DNA from 3 places in the Acidovorax sp. SDU_ACID1 genome. Region 1 is predicted to be linked to each of the others. Evidence: predicted binding sites of a transcription regulator. Region 1 holds the regulator's gene; each other region holds the start of a gene.
The links. The regulator NrdR, encoded in region 1, represses ribonucleotide reductase genes. The targets are predictions, from matches to a motif close to CACNANATNTNGTG.

Region 2: AAG689_RS21445 (ribonucleoside triphosphate reductase) is a predicted target of NrdR. The motif match lies at 2,674-2,687, and genes of this name have one in related genera.
Region 3: AAG689_RS00750 (ribonucleoside-diphosphate reductase subunit alpha) is a predicted target of NrdR. The motif match lies at 3,907-3,920, and genes of this name have one in related genera.

Annotation. Positions count from the first base shown of each region.
Region 1 is NZ_CP152342.1:1,211,363-1,218,860, forward strand. It holds gene AAG689_RS05900 (bifunctional metallophosphatase/5'-nucleotidase) at 1-861, shown strand, start outside; gene aroC (chorismate synthase) at 948-2,042, shown strand; gene nrdR (transcriptional regulator NrdR) at 2,106-2,555, opposite strand; gene glyA (serine hydroxymethyltransferase) at 2,580-3,824, opposite strand; ZMP/ZTP riboswitch at 3,863-4,001, opposite strand; gene AAG689_RS05920 (transglycosylase SLT domain-containing protein) at 4,024-4,860, opposite strand; gene AAG689_RS05925 (DUF748 domain-containing protein) at 5,530-7,498, shown strand, end outside.
Region 2 is NZ_CP152342.1:4,358,673-4,366,170, reverse strand. It holds gene AAG689_RS21455 (anaerobic ribonucleoside-triphosphate reductase activating protein) at 1-372, opposite strand, end outside; gene nrdD (anaerobic ribonucleoside-triphosphate reductase) at 350-550, opposite strand; gene AAG689_RS21445 (ribonucleoside triphosphate reductase) at 633-2,660, opposite strand; gene AAG689_RS21440 (transporter substrate-binding domain-containing protein) at 2,961-3,755, shown strand; gene AAG689_RS21435 (amino acid ABC transporter permease) at 3,756-4,445, shown strand; gene AAG689_RS21430 (amino acid ABC transporter permease) at 4,442-5,095, shown strand; gene AAG689_RS21425 (amino acid ABC transporter ATP-binding protein) at 5,082-5,861, shown strand; gene AAG689_RS21420 (ureidoglycolate lyase) at 5,861-6,370, shown strand; gene AAG689_RS21415 (hemerythrin domain-containing protein) at 6,480-6,908, opposite strand; gene AAG689_RS21410 (nitric-oxide reductase large subunit) at 6,958-7,498, opposite strand, start outside.
Region 3 is NZ_CP152342.1:164,664-172,161, forward strand. It holds gene AAG689_RS00745 (ribonucleotide-diphosphate reductase subunit beta) at 1-773, opposite strand, end outside; gene AAG689_RS00750 (ribonucleoside-diphosphate reductase subunit alpha) at 916-3,825, opposite strand; gene ampD (1,6-anhydro-N-acetylmuramyl-L-alanine amidase AmpD) at 4,176-4,766, opposite strand; gene AAG689_RS00760 (sigma-54-dependent transcriptional regulator) at 4,750-6,222, opposite strand; gene AAG689_RS00765 (sensor histidine kinase) at 6,222-7,498, opposite strand, start outside.

The DNA.
Region 1 (7,498 bases):
GCGCGCCCCTTCCTGCTCACCAGCGCGGGCGTCTACGGCACGCTGCTCACCGAGATCCGCCTGGCCGTGGACACGCGCACGCGCCGCGTGGCGCGCAAGAGCGCGCGCCAGGTCATCGTGCAGGGCGAGGCGTTCACGGGCGCGCAGGGGCGGGTGGCGCTGCACCCCGGCTTTCCCGTGTTCGCGCCCGATGCGGGCGTGGCGAGCCTGGTGGAGCGCTACCGCGCCGCCGCCGCGCCGCTCGTGCAGCGGCCCGTGGGGCAGGCCGGCGGGCCCTTCCTGCGCCAGCAACTGCCCTCGGGCGAGTCGGTGCTGGGCAACCTGATTGCCGACGCGCAACTGGCCGCCACGCGCGCGCCCGAGCGCGGCGGGGCGCAGATCTCCTTCATGAACCCCGGCGGCGTGCGCGCCGACCTGGTGCCCGATGAACAGGGGCTGGTGCGCTACGGCCAGCTCTTCGCCGTGCAGCCCTTCGGCAACAGCCTGGAGGTGCGCAGCTACAGCGGCGCGCAGCTGCGCGAGATCCTGGAGCAGCAGTTCGACAGCGGCACCAACACCGTGCAGCGCCCGCGCGTGCTGTCGGTGTCCGAGGGCTTCGGCTACCGCTACGACCTCTCGCGCCCGCGCGGCGAGCGCGTGTCCGGCCTCACGCTGCACGGCGCGCCCATCGCGCCGGGCGACACGCTGCGCGTGGTCGTCAGCAGCTACCTGGCCTCGGGCGGCGACAACTTCACCATGTTCACCGAGGGGCGCGACGCGGTGGGCGGCGGGCAGGACCTGGATGCGCTGGAGGACTACTTCCGCACGCACAGCCCCGTGGCGCCGCCGGGCGCGGGCCGCATCGTGCGCGCCGGTTCTTGAATGAAAAAGGGCTGTAGCGCTTGTCCTGCAAGCGCGAGCAGCTCTTTTTTTAGTAGTGTGAGCCGCTCTGGGATAATCGCGCCCCTATGAGCGGCAACACACTTGGCACCCTTTTTTGCGTCACCAACTTCGGTGAATCCCACGGCCCGGCGGTCGGCTGCGTGATCGACGGCTGCCCGCCCGGCATGCAGCTTTCCGAGGCCGACATCCAGGCCGACCTCGACCGCCGCCGCCCCGGCACCAGCCGCCACGTCACCCAGCGCAACGAGCCCGACGCGGTGGAAATCCTCTCGGGCGTCTACGAGGGCAAGACCACCGGCACGCCGATCGCGCTGCTGATCCGCAACCAGGACCAGCGCAGCAAGGATTACTCGAACATCGCGCAGAGCTTCCGCCCCGGCCATGCCGACTACACCTACTGGCACAAGTTCGGCATCCGCGACCCGCGCGGCGGCGGCCGCTCGTCGGCGCGCCTGACGGCGCCCACCGTGGCGGCGGGCGCCGTGGCCAAGAAGTGGCTGGCCGAGAAGTTCGGCACCCGGTTCCGCGCCTGCATGACGCAGATCGGCGAGTTGCCGATTCCCTTCGAGGGCTGGGAGCACGTGCCGCACAACCCCTTCTTCGCCCCCGTGGCCGACGTGCAGGCCTACGAGGACTACATGGACGCATTGCGCAAGGCGGGCGACTCCTGCGGCGCGCGCATCCGCGTGCAGGCCACGGGCGTGCCCGTGGGCCTGGGCGAGCCGCTCTACGACAAGCTGGACGCCGACATCGCCCACGTGATGATGGGCCTGAACGCGGTGAAGGGCGTGGAGATCGGCGCGGGCTTCGCCAGCGTGGCGCAGCGCGGCACCACGCACGGCGATTCGCTCACGCCCCGGGGCTTCGCGAGCAACAACGCGGGCGGCATCCTGGGCGGCATCAGCTCGGGGCAGGACATCGAGGTCAGCCTCGCCATCAAGCCCACCAGTTCCATCATCAGCCCGCGCGAGTCCATCGACATCCACGGCCAGAGCACCGAGGTCGTCACCAAGGGCCGCCACGACCCCTGCGTGGGCATCCGCGCCGCACCCATCGCCGAGGCGCTGCTGGCCCTGGTGCTCATGGACCACGCGCTGCGCCACCGCGCGCAGTGCGGCGACGTGGCGCAGCCAGTGCCGCCGATTCCGGCCAGCATTTGAATGAAAAAGGGCTCCAGCGCTTGCCAGCCAAGCGCTGGCAGCTATGAATGAAGGAGCGCGGGGCTACTTGCGCACTTCGTCGACGAGCGCACGGAACTCGTCGATGTCCTCGAAGCTGCGGTAGACGCTGGCATAGCGCACGTAGGCCACCTTGTCGAGCTTCTTCAATTCGCGCATCACCAGCTCGCCGATGCGGCTGGAGAGTACCTCGCGCTGCGCGAGGTTGAGCAGCTTTTCCTCGATGCGCTCGATGGCGCTGTCGATCTGCGTGGTGCTCACCGGGCGCTTGCGCAGCGCCAGGTTGAACGAGTCGAGCAGCTTGCTGCGGTCGTATTCCACGCGGCGGCCGTCCTTCTTGACGATGGCAGGGAAGTTGACTTCCGGCCGCTCATAGGTGGTGAAGCGCTTGTCGCAGGCGCTGCAGCGGCGCCGGCGCCGCACGAAGTCCCCGTCCTCGGACACGCGGGTTTCGGCCACCTGGGTGTCCGGGTGGCCGCAGAAAGGGCACTTCATGGCGGCGGGGCGTCGGGCGCCGGGTCAGCGGTAGACCGGGAAACGGCTGGTGAGCGCGTTCACCTTGGCGCGCACGGCCGCGATGTGGGCCTCGTCGCGCGGGTTGTCCAGCACGTCGGCCAGCAGGTTGGCGGTGATGCGCGTTTCCTCTTCCTTGAAGCCGCGCGTGGTGATGGCGGGCGTGCCTACGCGGATGCCGCTGGTCACCATGGGCTTCTCGGGGTCGTTGGGGATCGCGTTCTTGTTGATCGTGATGTGGGCCTGGCCCAGGGCAGCCTCGGCCTCCTTGCCGGTAATGCCCTTGGCGCGCAGGTCCACCAGCATCACGTGGCTCTCGGTGCCGCCGCTCACGATGCGCAGGCCGCGCTGGATCAGCGTCTCGGCGAACACCTTGGCGTTCTTCGTGACCTGCTGCTGGTAGGCCTTGAACTCGGGCGAGAGCGCTTCCTTGAAGGCCACGGCCTTGGCGGCGATCACGTGCTCCAGCGGGCCGCCCTGCAGGCCGGGGAAGATGGCGGAGTTGAGGGCCTTCTCGTGCGCGGCCTTCATCAGGATGATGCCGCCGCGCGGGCCGCGCAGGCTCTTGTGCGTGGTGGAGGTCACCACGTCGGCATGCGGCATGGGGTTGGGGTATTCGCCCGCGACCACCAGGCCCGCGTAGTGGGCGATGTCCACCCAGAAGATGGCGCCGACTTCCCGGGCGATCTTCGCGAAGCGCTCGAAGTCGATGCGCAGCGAGTAAGCCGACGCGCCGGCGATGATGAGCTTGGGGCGGTGCTCGCGCGCCTTGGCTTCCATGGCGTCGTAGTCGATCTCTTCCTTGGCGTTCAGGCCGTAGGAGACCACGTTGAACCACTTGCCGCTCATGTTCAGCGGCATGCCGTGCGTGAGGTGGCCGCCTTCGGCCAGGCTCATGCCCAGGATGGTGTCGCCGGGCTTGAGGAAGGCCATCAGCACGGCCTGGTTGGCCTGCGAGCCCGAGTTGGGCTGCACGTTGGCGGCCTCGGCGCCGAAGAGCTGCTTGATGCGGTCGATGGCGAGCTGCTCGATCACGTCCACGTTCTCGCAGCCGCCGTAGTAGCGCTTGCCGGGATAGCCCTCGGCGTACTTGTTGGTGAGCTGCGAGCCCTGCGCGGCCATCACGGCGGGGGAGGCGTAGTTCTCGCTGGCGATCAGCTCGATGTGTTCTTCCTGGCGGAGGTTCTCGGCCTGGATGGCGGCCCACACCTCGGGGTCGGTTTGTTCGACAAGAATGTTGCGTTGGTACATGGCAGTCAGATGAACGGGTGTGTCCCTTGGGAATCTTCAAGGGCTGCCCAGGCGAACGACGGATCGCGCGGTGCGCGGTACGCTCCCCAGTGGTTTGCAAAGAGGTCTTTGCCGGATTTCCACGTCAGCGGCGGGCCTGGAGGGGCGCCGCGCCTATCGCCAGTTGCGTACCCCGCTAGTGTAGCGGACGGCCGGCAGGTCAGACGCCTTCCAGCAGGGCCACCTTCTGCGCGGCCGGCTGCGCCGCGGGCACGGCGGCGTCGGGCGCGGCCTTGGTCGACAGCGTGGGCGGCGTCACCAGGGCCGGGGGCGTCGCCGGGGCGCGGCCGCCGGCCACCTGGCGCAGGCGGAAGTGCTCGGCCAGCACCTTGGCCGCATAGCCGCCGTCCTCGGGCAGGTTGGCAGCGCCCACGTAGTAGCGCAGGCCGCCCTCCAGCGAGCCGGCGCGCGCGATGCACTCCTGCAGCACCCGCACGCCCACGCGCAGGTTGGCCACGGGGTCGAATGCGGCGAAGCGGCCGCCGAAATCCTCGTACTTGTCGGTGTGCACGCGGGTCATCACCTGCATCAGCCCTTGCGCGCCCACGGGGCTCTGGGCGAAGGGGTTGAAGCTGGACTCCACGGCCATCACGGCCAGGATCAGCGTCGGGTCGAGCTTGGTGCGGGCACCGATGTCGTAGGCCTCGGCCACCAGCACGGCCAGGGGCTCCGGCGCCACGCGGTACTTCTTGCTGAGCCAGTACGCCACGGCGGCCTGCTCGCGGGGCAGGTCCTTGGGGTTGCTGGCGGTGGCGCGTTCGCTGGCGCCGGGCTCCACGGGGAAGCCGATCACCGCGACCTGGCGCGCCTGGAGCCAGCCCATGAGTTGCTCCTCGCCTGCCTGGCGCAGGTCGGGGCGCGCCGTCAGCGCGATGGCGGCGAAGGCCACGGCCAGCCCGAGGAGGGCGAAGCCGCTGTGGGTTACTTCAAGAAAACCGCTGGCCACATCGGCCGCGAAGGTGCGCACGCCGGCAACCGCTTTTCCTGACTCTGTCATAGCTCTTCCTTTCTGAGTCGAGTCCCGAGGGGCGCTGTGGCCCGAAGAAGCTCGGAAGACTCGGTCTTGCCAGGCGGTGTTGCCCGGTGGGGTGTGCCATCGATAGCCTGTGTCTGGCGCGTCGCGCCGGGGAAAGGGCAGGCTGTGGTAGCCGGGATGGCAGCGGATGAGGGTTTCTGCTGAGGTCCGTTTTTGGAGCTGGCGGATTCTAGGAGTTCCTCAAATTCCAGGTCAATACTGATGATTGAGGTTTTTAGAATTAAAAATTCTATACAACTTGTAAAAAAGCACAGTTTTTGACGAATTTCAGGCCGGCGGGCGCCGCAAATGAAACACGCAATCGTGGCGCTGCTGCCATTGAAAGAAGCTGTTGGCACCTGCCGTGCAAGTCTGGTACCTTATCCCTGCCTGATCGATTCAGGCATCCGCCGGATGAGGCAACGTCTTCTGGATGGCTTGCATGCAGTGCACCGTCCAGCCAGGCCGCCCCATTCTTGGCACCCCCTGGAGGCAATCGTTGCCTCCTGCACCGTGGACAGCTATCTCCATGGCGCAAAAAGATGGCAAGAGACCTTGTGTCTGCCATCAAGCCCGGTGACCGGAGAATTCCGCTCACCGGGCTTTCTTTGCGGTTTGCGCTTTTTTACAAGGCCAACCCACGGATTTCTGATGCAATCGCCGGATGCGTCAGAGTATGGGGGCCGTGTGTTCCAGTTTGTAAAAGAGATAGGGCGTCGTCCATGGGCGCGGCGGGTAGCCTGGTGCGTGGGCGCGCTGTTGGTCTTCTGGGTCCTGGCATGGGTGGCGGTGCCTCCCATCGTGCGGTCGCAGATCGAGCGCCACGCATCCGAAGCCCTGGGCCGCGAGGTCACCGTCGCGGGAGTCGACTTCTCGCCCTGGACGCTGGAGATGACCCTCCACGGCCTGTCCATCGCGTCGCAGGGAGCGGGCAAGCCCCAGGCCCAGGTGGAGCGTATCTATATAGATGCGGAACTGCAATCGCTGTGGCGCCTGGCGCCGGTGGTCGATGCCATCGAGGTGGATGGGCCGGTGTTGCGCGTCGCGCAGACGTCGGCGGGGCACTATGACGTGGACGACATCTTGGCCCGCTTCTCGCAGCCGCCGGAGCCTGAAGATCCGCAAGCGAAGCCTGCGCGCTTCGCGCTCTACAACATGGTGCTGCGCGGAGGCTCCGTGGATTTCGACGACCGCACGGTGGACAAGGTCCACACGCTGCGGCAGGTGCGCCTGGACGTGCCGTTCCTGAGCAATCTGTCCGCGGACCGCGAGGTCAAGGTAACCCCTCGGCTGGCGTTCGAGCTCAATGGCAGCGCATTCGATTCGGCCGCGCAGGCCACGCCCTTCGCCGACGACCGCGAGGCCGAGGCCCGCGTGCGCATCCAGGATTTCGACCTGGCGCCTTTCGCGGGCTACATCCCGCACTCCGTGCCGCTGCGCCTGCGCGCGGGCGTGCTGGACGCCGATCTGCGGGTGCATTTCGAGCAGGCCGCCGCGCCGCGCGTGAAGATCGCGGGCTCCCTGGCGCTGCGCGGCGCCGAGACCACCGATGCGCAGGGCGGGCGGCTGCTGGGCTTCGACGCGCTGCGCGTCGTGCTCAAGGATGTGCAGCCCCTGCAGCACCAGGTGGATATTGAATCCGTCGATTGGGAAGGCGTGCGGGCGCTGCTGCGCCGGGACGCCTCCGGCGCCGTGGTGCTCCCCGGCATGGAGGCATCGGCGCCCGCCGAAGCGCCCGCCGTATCGGCCGAGGCGCCCTGGCAGTTCCGGCTGGGGCGGCTGAGCCTGCGCGACGGCGTATTCGACTGGGAGGACGAGAGCCTGCCGGGCGGGCGTGCCACTTGGAAGGCCGATCAGCTGCGCATGGACGCCACGGCCATCGCTTGGCCCCTGCACCAGCCCCTGCAGTTCCAGGCCAGTGCGCAACTGTCGGGCGGCGGCGTGCCGCAAGGCGGTGCGCAACTGGCGCTGCAGGGCCAGGCCGCCGGCACGCGCGCGCAGGCGGCCGTTTCCATCCGCGGCCTGCCCGTCGCCATGGCGGGTCCGTACCTCGCCGGCGTGCTGAAGCCCTCGGTGGCGGGCACGCTGGACGCGGACATCGGCCTGGCCCGGGACGGCGAGGTGCTGGCCGCCAAGGTGGCCCGCCTGTCGCTGGACAAGGCCAGCCTGTCCTGCCCCTCCGGCACGCGCTGCGAGACGCTGCGCCACGGGGGCGTGGCGGTCGCGGCCAAATCCGCCCTGGTGGAGCTGGGGCGCCTGGAAGTGGCCGACGCCTGGGTCCTGCCGTCGCAGCGCCGGCTGTCGCTGGCGCGCGTGGCGCTGCAGCAGCCGCGCCTGCTGGTGTCGCGCTCCGGGCAGGGTGGCTGGATGTTCGAGGAGTGGCTGGCCGTGCAGCAGCAGGCCCCGCAGGCGGCGAGTGCCGGAGCCGGTGCACCGTGGTCGGTGCAGGTGGAGTCGGCCGAGATCGCGGGCGCCGACGTGGCCTTCCGTGACGCGGCCGCGCCCCGGCCCGTGGCCTTGAACCTCTCCGCCCTGCAGTTGCGCGCGAGCGGCTTCGCCTGGCGGGACGGAAAGATGGCGCCGTTCCCCGTGCACCTGCAAACCCGCGCTGGCGCGGGCC
Region 2 (7,498 bases), 2.0 Mb from region 1:
CCAGTCGAGCAGCGGCAGCAGGGCCGCGAGCCGCTCGGGGTACATGCCGGCCGTGTGCAGGCCGGTGGCGAAGCCCAGGACGCGCACGCGTGCCAGCGCATCGGGAAGGGCGGCCTGCAGCGTGGGCTCGCCGCCCGAGAACACCACGCCGTCGAGCAGGCCGCGCCGCGCGTGCAGCAGGCGCTCCACGTCGGCCCAGATGTGGGCCGTGGGTGCGCCGGCATCGAGCAGTTCCGTGTTGTGGCAGTAGCCGCAGCGCCAGGGGCAGCCCTGGCAGAAGACCACGGCCGCCAGCCTGCCGGGGAAGTCGATGGTGGTGAGCGGCGTCAGGCCGCCGATGCGCAACGCCTCAGCAGTGGTAACTGCAGCCACGTGCGGGCTCGGCGAAGAAGCGGCGCTCGTTGTGCTCGCCCTGCTTGCCGGTGTTGAAGCTGGCCACGGGGCGGTGGTAGCCCATCACGCGGGTCCAGACCTCGCAGGGCTGGCGCTCCTCGTCGGTGAGCTGTACGGCGGCCAGGGCGGCTTGCTCGGTGGTGGAGAAATGGCTCATGGTGAACTCCTTCAGGGTTGGGATACTTCGGTTTTGATAGCTGCTCGCGCTTGGTGGAAAAGCGCTGGAGGGCGATTCGGCTTCAAGCCGCGAGGCGTCGGCGCTTGGCCTCCAGGCGCTCCGCATCGCACGTGGGGCAGAACTGGTGCTCGCCCGCGAGGTAGCCGTGCGTGGGGCAGATGGAGAACGTCGGCGTGACGGTGATGTAGGGCAGGCGGAAGTTCGTCAGCGCGCGCTTGACCAACTCGCGGCAGGCCGCGCCGCTGGAGATGCGCTCGCCCATGTAGAGGTGCAGCACGGTGCCGCCGGTGTACTTGCCTTGCAGCGCCTCCTGGCGCTGCAGCGCGTCGAACGGGTCGCTGGTGTAGCCCACGGGCAGTTGCGAGCTGTTGGTGTAATAGGGTTGCTCCGCCGTGCCCGCCTGCAGGATGGCGGGCCAGCGCTTCCTGTCTTCCTTGGCGAAGCGGTAGGTCGTGCCCTCGGCGGGCGTGGCCTCCAGGTTGTAAAGGTGGCCGGTTTCCTCCTGGAATGCCGTCATGCGTTCGCGCACGTGGTCCAGCAGGCGCACGGCGAAGGCGTGGCCCCATTCGCTGGTGATGTCGTGCGCGTCGTGCGTGAAGTTGCGGATCATCTCGTTGATGCCGTTCACGCCCAGCGTGGAGAAGTGGTTGCGCAGGGTGCCCAGGTAGCGCTTGGTGTACGGGAACAGGCCCTGGTCCATCAGGCGCTGGATGAGCTTGCGCTTGACCTCCAGGCTCTGCTTGCCGAGTTCGAGCAGCCGGTCGAGCGCGCTGAACAGTGCAGCCTCATCCCCCGCGTGCAGATAGCCCAGCCGCGCGCAGTTGACCGTGACCACACCCAGGCTGCCCGTCTGCTCGGCGCTGCCGAACAGGCCGTTGCCGCGCTTGAGCAGCTCGCGCAGGTCGAGCTGCAGCCGGCAGCACATGGAGCGCACCATGTTCGGCGAAAGCTCCGAGTTGATGAAGTTCTGGAAGTACGGCAGGCCGTACTTGGCCGTCATGTCGAAGAGGGCAGCGGCGTTCTCGCTCTCCCACGGGAAGTCGGGCGTGATGTTGTACGTGGGGATGGGGAAGGTGAACACGCGGCCCTTGGCGTCGCCCGTGGTCATCACGTCGATGTAGGCGCGGTTGATGAGGTCCATCTCGGCCTGCAGCGCGCCGTAGCTGAAGGGCATCTCCACGCCGCCGATCACCGGCACCTGCTCGCGCAGGTCCTCGGGGCAGGTCCAGTCGAAGGTGAGGTTGGTGAACGGCGTCTGCGTGCCCCAGCGCGAGGGCACGTTGAGGTTGTAGACCAGCTCCTGGATGCACTGGCGCACCTGGGCATAGTCCATGCCGTCCTTGCGCACGAAGGGCGCCATGTAGGTGTCGAACGAGGAGAACGCCTGCGCGCCTGCCCATTCATTCTGCAGCGTGCCGAGGAAGTTCACGATCTGCCCGACGGCGGAACTCATGTGCTTGGGTGGCCCCGCCTCCACCTTGCCGGGCACGCCGTTCAGCCCCTCGTGCAGCAGCGTGCGCAGCGACCAGCCGGCGCAGTAGCCGCTGAGCATGTCCAGGTCGTGGATGTGGATGTCGCCATTGCGGTGCGCCTCGCCGATCTCGGGCGCGTACACATGAGAGAGCCAGTAGTTGGCCGTGACCTTGCCGGCCACGTTGAGGATCAGCCCGCCGAGCGAATAGCCCTGGTTGGCGTTGGCGTTCACGCGCCAGTCGGCGCGCGTGAGGTATTCGTTGATGGAGCTTTCCACGTGCACCAGCGTCTGCCGGTCGGCGCGCAGCGTGGCGTGGCGCTGGCGGTAGGCCATGTAGGCGCGCGCGGTCTGCAGGTGGTTGGCGGCGATCAGCGTCTGCTCCACCACGTCCTGGATCTGCTCGATGGCCGGCGCCTCGCCGCGGAAGCGGTGGATCAGCACCTTGGTGGCCTGGGCGGTGAGCAGTTGCGCCTCGTCCTCGCCGAATTCGCCGGTGGCGCTGCCGGCGCGCGCGATGGCGGACTGGATGCGGTGGGCGTCGAACGCGGCGCGGGTGCCGTCGCGCTGGATCACGTCGCGCGGCAGGGTAGCCAGGGGGGTGGAGGGATGGACCATGGAAGCTCCAAAACACTACATATAGCGTCCACGATACCCATCGGACACTATAGGTAGTTTGATCGGGCACAAACCCCGGGGCCGCGGAGCCAAAAAAGAGGGCTGGAGAGCAGGGCGCCCGCGCCGCTGCGCGGTGCCCCGCAATGGTGCGGCGGGTTCAAGCAAAAACAGCCTCCAGCGCTTTATGGGAAAGCGCAAGCAGCTCACTTTTTGATAGTTGGCACGCAATTCGCTCATTCCTCCGCGTCGCCGGGCGCATGCCGCGCCGGGCCTGCATTCGCCGAAGGAGCGTTCCCTGCCATGACCCGATTCCACACCCCCCGCCGCGTCTTCCTCCATGCACTGGCCGCCGCGGTCCTCGCCACCGGCACGGCCGCGCGCGCCGACGCGCTCGCCCACATCCAGAAAGCGGGCGTGGTGCGCGTCGCCATCCCGCAGGACTTCCCGCCGTTCGGCTCGCTGGGCACCGACCTGAAGCTGCAGGGCTACGACATCGACATGGCCCAGCTCGTCGCCAAGGGCCTGGGCGTGAAGGTGGAACTGGTGCCCGTGACCAGCACCAACCGCATTCCGTTCCTGACCACGGGCAAGGCCGACGTGGTGATCTCCAGCCTGGGCAAGAATGCCGAGCGCGCCAAGGTGATCGACTTCACCCAGGCCTACGCGCCCTTCCCCAAGAGCGTCTACGGCCCCAAGGACGTGGCGATCAAGGCGCCCGCCGACCTCGCGGGCAAGACCATCGGCGTGACGCGCGGCTCCACCGAGGACCTGGCCCTCACGGCCGTGGCGCCGCCCTCGGCCACCATCAAGCGCTACGAGGACAACAACGCCACCGCGCAGAGCTACCTCACGGGCCAGGTGCAGCTCGTCACGCTGGGCAACATCGTCGCCAACGCGGTCAACGAGCGCACGCGGCTGCGCCAGCTCGACGCCAAGTTCCCCGTCGAGGAAACGCCGTGCTACATCGGCGTGGCCAAGGGCGAGGAGGCGCTTCTCAAGAAGCTCGACGAGATCATCGCCAAGGCGAAGACCGACGGCTCGCTGAACGACCTGTCCGTGCGCTGGATGAAGATGCCGCTCCCGGCAAAGATGTAAATGGCCTATGCGTTCGACTTCGCCGCCGTCTTCGACTACAGCGGCCTCCTCGCCGAAGGCGCCGCGTTCACGCTGGGCCTGACGGCGGCGGGCGCCGTGCTGGGCGGCCTGATCGGCGTGGCCGGCGGCGTGATCCGCGCGTGGCGCATCGCGCCGCTGCACTGGCTGTTCAAGGGCTACGTGGAGGTGATCCGCAACACGCCGTTCCTGGTGCAGCTCATGTTCGTGTTCTTCGGCCTGCCCTCGCTCGGCGTGCAGATCAACGAATGGCAGGCCAGCCTGCTGACCACGGTGGTCAACCTGGGCGCCTACATAACCGAGATCGTGCGCGCGGGCGTGCAGGAGACGCCGCGCGGCCAGATGGAGGCCGCGAGCGCGCTGGGCATGGGCCGCTGGGCGCAGTTCCGCCACGTGGTGCTGCGCCCGGCGCTGCAGCGCGTGTGGCCGGCGCTCAGCAGCCAGATCGTGATCGTGATGCTGGGCACTTCGGTGGTGTCGCAGATCGCGGCGCAGGATCTGACCTTCGCCGCCAACTTCATCCAGTCGCGCAACTTCCGCGCGTTCGAGACCTACGTCATCGTCACCGCGATGTACTGCGCGCTTGCGCTGGTGCTGCGCTGGCTGCTGGGGCAGGTGGGCGAGCGCTGGGTGTCAGGGCGACGGCTGGCCAACGCGGGGGCCGCCGCATGATCGCCGACATCCCGCTCTGGCCCATCCTCGCCAAGCTGGCCGAGGGGCTGCTCGCCACGCTGGCGCTCTCGCTCATCGCGTTCGCGCTGGGCGGCGTCGCGGGGCTCGCGGTGTTGTTCGCGCGCGTGGGGCGCAGCCCGCTCGCGCGGCGCATCGCGCGCACCTACATCCAGGCGTTCCAGAACACGCCGCTCTTGATGCAGATGTTCCTCGTGTTCTTCGGCGCGTCGATGGCGGGCCTGGACGTGTCGCCGTGGACGGCCGCGGCCGTGGGCCTCACGCTCTACACCAGCGCGTACCTCGCCGAAGTCTGGCGCGGCTGCGTGGAGGCCGTGCTGCGCGGGCAGTGGGAGGCCTCCGCCAGCCTCGCTATGGGCTACGTGCAGCAGATGCGCCACGTGGTGCTGCCGCAGGCGCTGCGCCTGTCGATCGCGCCCACGGTGGGCTTCTCCGTGCAGATAGTCAAGGGCACGTCGGTGGCCTCGATCATCGGCTTCAACGAGCTGACCAAGCTCGGCTCCATGCTCGCCAACGCCACCTTCCAGCCCTTCCTCATCTACGCGCTGGTGGCGGCCGGCTACTTCCTGTTGTGCTGGCCGCTGTCGCTGTGCGCGTCCCATCTCGAAAAGAAGCTCCATGCCGCTCGTTGACCCTCTCGTCGAAATCCTCGCCGTGCACAAGCACTACGGCCCCAACCACGTGCTCAAGGGCGTGGACCTGCGCGTCGAGAGCGGGCAGGTGGTCGCCATCATCGGCCGCAGCGGCTCGGGCAAGAGCACGCTGCTGCGCTCCATCAACGGCCTGGAATCCATCGACTCCGGCCAGATCGTGGTCGACGGCGCGACGCTGCAGGCCGAGCACGCCAGCCCCGCGCAGCTGCGCGCGCTGCGGCTCAAGGTGGGCATGGTGTTCCAGCAGTTCAACCTGTTCCCGCACCTCACGGCGGGCGAGAACGTGGCCCTGTCGCCCGTCGTGGTCAAGGGCATGAAGAAGCCGGAGGCCGCCGCCCTCGCGCGCAAGATGCTCGCCAAGGTGGGCCTGGGCGACAAGTACGGCGCCTACCCCGACCAGCTCAGCGGCGGCCAGCAGCAGCGCGTGGCCATCGCGCGGGCGCTGGCCATGCAGCCGAAGGTGCTGCTGTGCGACGAGATCACCTCGGCCCTCGACCCGGAACTCGTCAACGAGGTGCTGGCCGTCGTCAAGCAGCTCGCCGCCGAGGGCATGACCCTGGTGATGGTCACGCACGAGATGCGCTTCGCGCGCGACGTGGGCGACCAGCTCGTGTTCATGCACCAGGGCCGCATCCACGAACGCGGGCCGGCCAAGGAGTTGTTCGCCGATCCGCAAACGCCCGAGCTGGCGGCGTTCATCGGCGCGGTGCATACCGGCGCGGTGCATACCGGCGCCGTGAACTGATGAGCGCTCCCGCCTGGCTACCCGTGCGCACGCTCAGCGCGCAGGCCTTCGCGCCGTTCGGCGAGGTGATCGAGGCCGGCGCGGGCAGCGCCATCCCGATCAACGGTGGCACCTGCCTGCGCCACCACGACCTCGCGCGCCCCTGCGCGGCCGAGCCCGGCAGCATGTCCTTGAGCCTGTTCGAGGCCGCCGCCGCGCCTCGGCCCTGCGCGCTGCACCTGATGGAGCGCCACCGCCTGGGCAGCCAGAGCTTCGCGCCCTTCGGCGCCGCGCTGCGCATGCTGGTGGTGGTGGCCGACGCGCGGCTCGCGCCCGCCGAACTCGCGCCGCACCACCTGCACGCCTTCGTCAGCAACGGGCAGCAGGGCATCCACCTGCGCGCGGGCACGTGGCACCACCCGCTGCTCTCGCTCACCGCGGGCACCTGGCTGGTGGCCGACCGCGTGGCCGCGCAGGCCGACTGCGACGTGGTGCCCATCGACGGCTGGCGGCTGCGCTGCGTGGCGTGAGGCCAAAAAAAGCCGGCACGAAGCCGGCTGAAAAGCAAGGTGCCCCTATGGCCTTGCCGATGGAAGCTATTTCGGGTTGCAGCGCTTGTCCATCAAGCGCTGGCAGCTATCACAACAGGAGCGCAGCCTCTTCCGCCTCGATGCGCGGATAGAAGTCGCGGTTCTCGCGCTGCATGCGTTCGTACACGCGGCGCAGCACGGTGTTGGCGTCGGCGCGGAAGCCTGCGGCGTCGGCGCGCACGCGCTCGGGGGTGTTCCAGTGCCGCGCGAATTCCATGTAGGCGCCGGCGATGGCGCCCATCTCGCGCTGGAACTGTTCGCCCAGGCGGGCCAGTTCCGGGTCCGCTCCGCCTTGCAGCGCGGGGTAGAGCAGACGGTCTTCCACGGCCAGGTGGAGCTTGATGGTGGAGCTCATGGCCACGATGCCGCGCGCGATGGCGGCGGCGTTGTGTTCCACGCCGGCATGGGTGAGCTGGCGCAGCGCCGCGATCTGGTCGAGGATGTCGCGGTGTTCGTGTTTGAAGCGGTCGATGTTCATGGCGTTTCCTTGAAGGCGTGGCGCCGATGCGCCACGCCGTGGGCCGTTGTCAGCGGCTGGCGCCTGCCAGCGCGCCGGTCTTGGGCACGGAGGGTGCGCGGGGCCCGAAGAGCACGCCGCTCACCACCTGCCAGGTCACGCACAGGGCGCCGACGATGAAGACCACGTCGCCGAAGGTGCGCACCCAGCGCAGCGTTTCCAGGAAGGGCTGCTGCAGGAATTCCTCGCTGCGCGCGTACCACATGCCGTGCGTCACGCTGGCGTGGAACTGGAACAGGCCGATGGGCAGCAGGCTGGTGGAGATCATCAGCACGATGCCGGCGTTGAGCCACCAGAAGCCGGTCTTCATCAGGCGCTCGTTGAACTGCAGCTCGGGGCGCACGTAGCGCAGCACCATCAGCGTGAAGCCCAGGGCCAGGAAGCCGTAGACCCCGAAGAGCGCGGCGTGGGCGTGCACGGGCGTGGTGTTCAGGCCCTGGATGTAGTACAGCGAGATGGGCGGGTTGATCATGAAGCCGAAGACGCCCGCGCCCAGCATGTTCCAGAAGGCCACGGCCACGAAGCACATCAGGGGCCACTTCAGGTTCTTC
Region 3 (7,498 bases), 1.0 Mb from region 1:
CGGCCCAGCGCCAGGATCTGCGTGAAGCCCACGTAGAAGAACAGACCCTCCATCAGGCAGGCGAAGACGATCAGGCTCTTGAGCAGCGTCTGGTCATTCTCCGGCGTGCCGGTATGGAAGGACGGGTCCATGATCGCTTCGATGAACGGGATCAGGAACTGGTCCTTCTCGCGGATCGAGGCGACCTCGTTGTAGGCGTTGAAGATCTCGCCTTCGTCGAGGCCCAGCGATTCGACGATGTACTGGTAGGCGTGCGTGTGGATGGCTTCCTCGAAGGCCTGGCGCAGCAGGAACTGGCGGCATTCGGGCGCCGTGATGTGGCGGTAGGTGCCCAGCACGATGTTGTTGGCGGCCAGCGAATCGGCGGTCACAAAGAAGCCGAGGTTGCGCTTGACGATGCGGCGCTCGTCTTCCGTCAGGCCATTGGGGTCCTTCCACAACGCGATGTCGCGCGTCATGTTCACCTCTTGCGGCATCCAGTGGTTGGCACAGGTGGCGAGATACTTTTCCCAGGCCCACTTGTATTTGAAGGGCACCAGCTGGTTGACGTCCGTCTGGCCGTTGATGATGCGCTTGTCGACCGCGGAGACGCGGCGGTGTTGCGGATTCGCGGGGGCGGGCGCGGCGGCGGCGCGCGGTGTGGAGGCCTCGACGGTTTGCAGCGCGGGCTGCTGGAAAGCCGTGGGCGGAAGCTCCACCGGGCGGTCGTTGGAGAGACTGCCTTTCGGATGTTCTTGCGATGAGGGCTTGACTTCGTCGTCCCAGGTGAGCATAGGTTTTCCAGTGGTCGGATTATGGAAGCAGTGCTTCAAAATGGAAAGCACCAAAGCGTTGCTGCGCCGTGATTTGTTGCTTCATCACACATGCGGTGCGTGGGCGTTCATCGCTGGCCGCATGTGTGTGTGCGGCGCGGGCCTACTGGCAGGCTTCGCAGGTCGGATCGTCGATGGCGCAGAACTTCACGTCCGTTGCGGGCAGCGCTGCGGCCTGTGCTTGCGCCGCTGTCGCTGCGGCTTCGAGTGCACCGGACTTGCCGGCGTCGGTGCCCGACGACACGGCATTGAGCTGGCGCGTGTTCACGGTGCTCATCTCGACGTGCGTGGCGCTCTGCGTGCGCAGGTAGTACGTGGTTTTCAGGCCCCGCACCCATGCGAGCTTGTAGGTCTCGTCGAGTTTCTTGCCCGAGGCGCCAGCCATGTAGATGTTCAGGCTCTGCGCCTGGTCGATCCACTTTTGCCGGCGTGCCGCGGCTTCGACCAGCCATGTGGGTGCGACCTCGAACGCAGTGGCGTACAGGGCCTTGACGTCCTGCGGCACGCGGTCGATGGGGTGCAGCGAGCCCTTAAAGTGCTTGAGGTCCATGACCATCACGTCGTCCCACAGGTCCAGGCGCTTGAGGTCGCGCACCAGGTACTGGTTGATGACGGTGAACTCGCCCGACAGGTTGGACTTGACGGACAGGTTGCCGAACGAGGGCTCGATGGAGGCGTCCACGCCGACGATGTTGGAGATGGTGGCGGTGGGGGCGATGGCCACGCAGTTGGAGTTGCGCATGCCGTCCTGGGCGATCTTGGCGCGCAGGGCATCCCAGTCCAGGCGCGTGGTGCGGTCCACTTCCACGTGGCCGCCGCGCTCCTGCTGCAGGAGCTGCAGCGAGTCCAGCGGCAGGATGCCGCGGGACCACAGGGAGCCCTGGTAGCTGGAATAGGTGCCGCGCTCCCGGGCGAGTTCGGTCGAGGCCCAGTAGGCGTAGTAGCAGATGGCTTCCATGGAGGCGTCGGCGAACTCCACGGCGGCTTCGCTCGCGTAGGGAATGCGCAGCTCGTACAGCGCGTCCTGGAAGCCCATCAGGCCCATGCCCACGGGGCGGTGGCGCATGTTGGAGTCGCGCGCCTTGTCCACGGCGTAGTAGTTGATGTCGATGACGTTGTCCAGCATGCGCATGGCCGTGGCCACGGTCTTGCGCAGCTTGTCGTGGTCGACGCTGCCGTCCTTGAGGTGGCGCGCGAGGTTCACCGAGCCCAGGTTGCACACCGCGGTCTCGGTGTCGCTGGTATTGAGCGTGATCTCGGTGCACAGGTTGGACGAGTGCACCACGCCCACGTGCTGCTGCGGAGAGCGGATGTTGCACGGGTCCTTGAACGTGATCCAGGGGTGGCCGGTCTCGAACAGCATCGAGAGCATCTTGCGCCACAGATCCACGGCCGGGATGCGCTTGAAGAGCCGCAGCTCGCCGCTGTCGGCCTTGGCTTCGTAGGCGAGGTAGGCGCGCTCGAAGGCCTGGCCGTACAGGTCGTGCAACTCGGGCACGTCCGATGGGGAGAACAGCGTCCAGTGGCTCTTTTCCATCACCCGCTTCATGAAGAGGTCGGGAATCCAGTTGGCCGTGTTCATGTCGTGCGTGCGGCGGCGGTCGTCGCCGGTGTTCTTGCGCAGTTCCAGGAACTCCTCGATGTCCAGGTGCCAGGACTCCAAGTAGGTGCAGACGGCGCCCTTGCGCTTGCCGCCCTGGTTCACGGCCACGGCCGTGTCGTTGACTACCTTGAGGAAGGGCACGACGCCTTGGGATTCGCCGTTCGTGCCCTTGATGCGGGCACCCAGGGCGCGCACGCGCGTCCAGTCGTTGCCCAGGCCGCCCGCGAACTTGGACAGCAGGGCGTTTTCCTTGATGGATTCGTAGATGCCGTCCAGGTTGTCGGGCACCGTGGTCAGGTAGCAGCTCGACAGTTGCGAGCGCAGGGTGCCGCTGTTGAACAGCGTGGGCGTGCTGCTCATGAAGTCGAAGGACGACAGCAGCTCGTAGAACTCGATGGCGCGCGCGTTGCGGTCGTCCTCCTGCAGTGCCAGGCCCATGGCCACGCGCATGAAGAAGGACTGGGGCAGCTCGATGCGCGTCTTGCGCACGTGCAGGAAGTAGCGGTCGTACAGCGTCTGCAGGCCCAGGTAGTCGAACTGCTGGTCGCGCTCGGCCTTCAGCGCGGCAGCGAGGCGGGGCAGGTCGAAATCGAGCAGGCGCGGGTCGAGCAGCTCGTGCTCCACGCCCTTGTGGATGAATTGGGGGAAGTGCGCCGCATAGGCCGGGCCCATCTCGGCGGGCACGACGTCCTTGGCCAGCACCTCGCGCACGATGGTGTGCAGCAGCAGGCGCGCGGTGGCATAGGTATAGCCCGGATCCTTCTCGATGAGAGTGCGCGCTGCGAGGATGGAGGCCTTGTACACCTCTTCCATGGGTACGCCGTCGTACAGGTTGCGCATGGTTTCCGCCACGATGGGCGTGGCCTGCACGTCGGCGCCCAGGTGGGCGCAGGCGGCTTCGATCAGGGACTGCAGCCGCAGCACGTCCAGCTCGACGCGCTGGCCGTTCTCCAGCACGTGCAGCGCTGCGGCCTGGGGCAGCAGTTGCTCCTGGCGCTGGGCGCGCTCCTGGGCGCGGCGCTCGCGGTAGAGCACGTAGGCGCGCGCGACCTCGTGGTGGCTGCCGCGCATGAGGCACAGCTCCACCTGGTCCTGCACGTCCTCGATGTGGAAGGTGCCGCCGTTCGGGCGCGAGCGCATGAGCGCACGCACCACGGTCTGGGTCAGCTCGTCCACCACGTCGCGCACGCTGGCGGAGGCCGCGCCCTGCGTGCCGTGCACCGCCAGGAAGGCCTTCATCATGGCCACGGCGATCTTCTGCGGCTCGAAAGGCACGACCGCGCCGTTGCGGCGGATGATCTGGTAGTGGGCGTACGGATGTTCCGGCGCGGCGCCCTGTTCTTCGCCCGGGGCGGAGGCGTGCGAGGGCCGTGCGGTGTCGGCGGCGGATGGATGAGGCGCAGCTTGCATGTATTCCTCTCTGGGTGTGGTCGGGAATGGCCAAGCGGGCTGGAACTGACCGCCGGGCACGAAGTGGCAGGCATCGCTGCACACTATATCTAGGGTGTCGGTAGGGTTCAAGACACTACCGGTAGTGTATCCGTGCCAAGTGCGCGCTGTGCCAAGATGCGTGACCGAATGTTGCTGGGCGGGTGCCTTCGCCGGCTTCCAGGCCCTTGGCGTGCTTGCGCTGAGCACGTGCGGGCCAGCAACGGCGCGCGTTTCCCGGCCTTTGTCCGCCGAAAGCGCTGCCATGCCAGCGCTTGTGCCGGGTCGCCAGAATGCGGCCTGCGTGTCGTCAAAACCCTTTTTCAAAAGGGTCAGTGGGTTCCAGGAGGCAGCAGGATGCCCGTGCCGGCGAATGCGCTTCGCAGAGCATGCCAGTCGAACCCCGCTCCCGGATCGTGCTTGCGGCCGGGGGCGATGTGCTCATGCCCGGCGAGATAGCGGATGGGGTAGCGCTGTGTGAGCGCTGTGCACAAAGTGCGCAGCGCGGCGTACTGCGCGGCTTCGAACCCGCAGCCCTCCAGACCTTCGAGCTCGATGCCGACGGAGTCGTCGTTGCAGGCGCCGCGGCCCCGGTAGTGCGAGGGCCCTGCATGCCAGGCGCGCTGGTCGCAGTCCACGTATTGCCAAAGGGCGCCCTGCCGGGTGACGAAGAAGTGGGACGACACCTGCAGTCCGCGGATCTGCCCGTAGTAGGGGTGCGCGTCCCAGTCGAGCTGGTTGGTGAACAGGTCGTGCACGCCGGTGCCGCCGTATTGGCCTGGCGGCAGGCTGATCGAGTGCACCACGATCAGGTCGATCTCGGCGCCTGCGGGCCGGGGGCCGAAGTTGGGCGATGCGGCGTGGCGCGCGGGGCGGTACCACCCGCCGCTCCACAGGGGCTGCCGCTCACTCCGTCTCGCCATGGCTGTCGCCGTCCTGGGGCACGGCGATATTCAGCCGGTCGATGCGGTAGCGGATCTGGCGCAGACTGATGCCCAGCCGCGCTGCGGTGGCCGTGCGGTTGAAGCCGGCCTCGCGCAGCGCACGCACCAGGATCTCGCGCTCCTGCTGGTCCAGCCAGGCCTGCAGGTCGTGGGGCAGCGGCATGTCGGCCGTCACGACGGAGCTGGCGGCGGGTCGTGCCTGCCCTGCCGGCAGGGGGCAGAAGGGCGGTGCCTCGCTGGCGCATTCGAGCTGCAGCTCGCCGCCGTCGCTCAGCGCGACGGCACGGTGCAGCAGGTTCTCCAGCTCGCGGACGTTGCCGGTGAGCGGGTGCTGGGCGATGCACTGGAGCGCGGCGTCGGTCAGCCGGGGCGGCGTGATGCCGGACTCGTGCGCGATGCGCGCCAGCAGGGCCTCGCACAGCGCGGGCAGGTCTTCGCGCCGCTCGCGCAGAGGGGGGATCAGCAGCTCGATCACGTTGAGCCGGTAGTACAGGTCCTGGCGGAACCGTCCGGCCTGCACGTCCGCCGCCAGGTCGCGGTGCGTGGCGCTGACGATGCGCACGTCCACCGATTCTTCCTGCGTGGAGCCCAGCGGGCGCACGCTGCGCTCCTGGATGGCGCGCAGTAGCTTGGACTGCATGGCCAGGGGCAGGTCGCCGATCTCGTCGAGGAACAGCGTGCCGCCCCGGGCTGCCTGGAAGTAGCCGTCACGGTCTTGCGTGGAGCCGGTGTACGAGCCCTTGCGCGCACCGAAGAATTCCGCCTCGAGCAGGTTTTCGGGAATCGCGCCGCAATTGACGGCGACGAGCGGCCCGTCCGCGCGCTGGCTGCTGGCGTGCAGGGCGCGCGCCACCAGCTCCTTGCCCGTGCCCGATTCGCCGTGGATGAGCACTGGCGCCATGCTGCGCGCCACCTTGGCGATGCGCTGCTTCACGTTGCGCATGGGCTCGGAGTCGCCGATGAGGCCTTGCAGCGCAGGGTCCTGCGTTTCTGTCCACGTGCTGGAGGCCGGGGGGTGGCCGGGCCGGGGCGCACGCGGCTGCAGCACGCCGCCCATGCCTTGCACCGCCGAGGCCACGACGGCGCGGAACTGCTTCAGGTCCACCGGCTTGGTCAGGTAGTCGAACGCGCCTGAGCGCAGCGCCTCCACGGCGTTCTCGGCCGAGCCGTAGGCGGTCATGACCACGCAGCGCTCGCGGCGCTGCTGGTCGCGCAGGTCGCGCAGCAGTTCCATGCCGAAGCCGTCGGGCAGGCGCATGTCGGTGATCACCGCATCGAAGCGCTGCACCTGCAGCTGCTGGCGCGCCTCGCTCACGCTGGCGGCGGTCTCCACGCGGTAGCCTTCGCGCAGCAGCGTCAGCTCGTACAGCGTGCGCAGGTCGGGCTCGTCGTCCACGACGAGGATGGAGGCATTGGCGGTGGCGGAGGCAGACATCAGACCACGATTGTGTCAAACAGCGAAGCGGTGGTGTCCGCGGGCCGGCTGGTGCCGCGGAACGTGACGGTGAAGGCGTTGCCCGGCACCGGGCCGCGCGCCAGGTGCCGGGTGATGCGCTGGTAGCCGATGGAGGCGCCGTGGCGCTGGCACAGCTCGCGGCAGATGTACAGGCCCAGGCCGCTGGAGCGGCTCTCCGACGAGAAGAAGGGCTCGAACAGGTGCCGCTCCACCGACTTGTCCAGCGGGGCGCCGTCGCTCCAGACCTGCAGGCCCGCCTTGCCGGCGGCGGTGGCGCGCGTGGTGATGTAGAGCGAATCGGGCTCGGGGCCCATGTAGCGCAGGGCGTTGTCCAGCAGGTTCACCAGCACGCGCCGCAGGTGCTCGGGGTCGAACTCGACCTGCGCGGCGCCCGCGTCCAGCACCAGCTGCGCCCGGCGCCGCGCGGGGTCGTGCGACTGCCAGTCCTGCCATGCCTGCAGCACCATGGCGTCCAGCGCCAGGGTGGTGGAGGCGCTGTGGCTGATCTGGTGCTGCACGCGGGCGATATCGAGCACATCCTCCGTGATGCGCACGAGGCGTTCGGCGTTCTGCCGCACCATGTGCGACAGGCGCTTGTGGCCGGGGTCGGTCAGTTCCTCGTCCAGCAGCTCGTTGGCCTGGGCGATGGCCGCCAACGGGTTGCGGATCTCGTGCGCGACCGCCGCCGACATGCGGCCCATGGCGGCGAGCTTTTCCGTGCGCAGCCGCGCTTCCATCTCGCGCAGGTCGTGCAGGAACATCACGCACAGCGGCTCACCGTCCTCCGCTGCGCCGGCGGTGAGCCAGGCGCGCACGCGCAGCCCCATGGGGCTCTGGCTCTCGTGGAGGATGCTCAGGTCGGCGGTCTGCGGCTGCGCCCGGACGAATGCATGGTGCGCCAGCTCCGCCAGCGGCTTCCAGGCGGGCGCGTCCGCCAGCACGAAGGGCACGCGGGCCTGCGCCTCGCTGCCCAGCAGCTGCAGCGCCGCAGGGTTGGCCAGGCGCACCAGCCCCGCGCGGTCCAGCACCAGCACGCCGTCGGCCACGTGCTGGATGACCAGGGCGCTCACCGCCGTCTGGGTGCGCGCGTCCATCTGGCTGCGGTGTGCCACCTGCTGCTCGCTCGTCAGCCGGGTGGCCAGCTGGTGCACGAGGTAGGCGACGATGAAGTAGCCGGTGCCGGTCAGGGCCGTCTGCAGGTAGCGCTGGGTGTTGTCCGCGCCGCTTTGCCCGCCCAGCCACCAGGCCCAGGCCA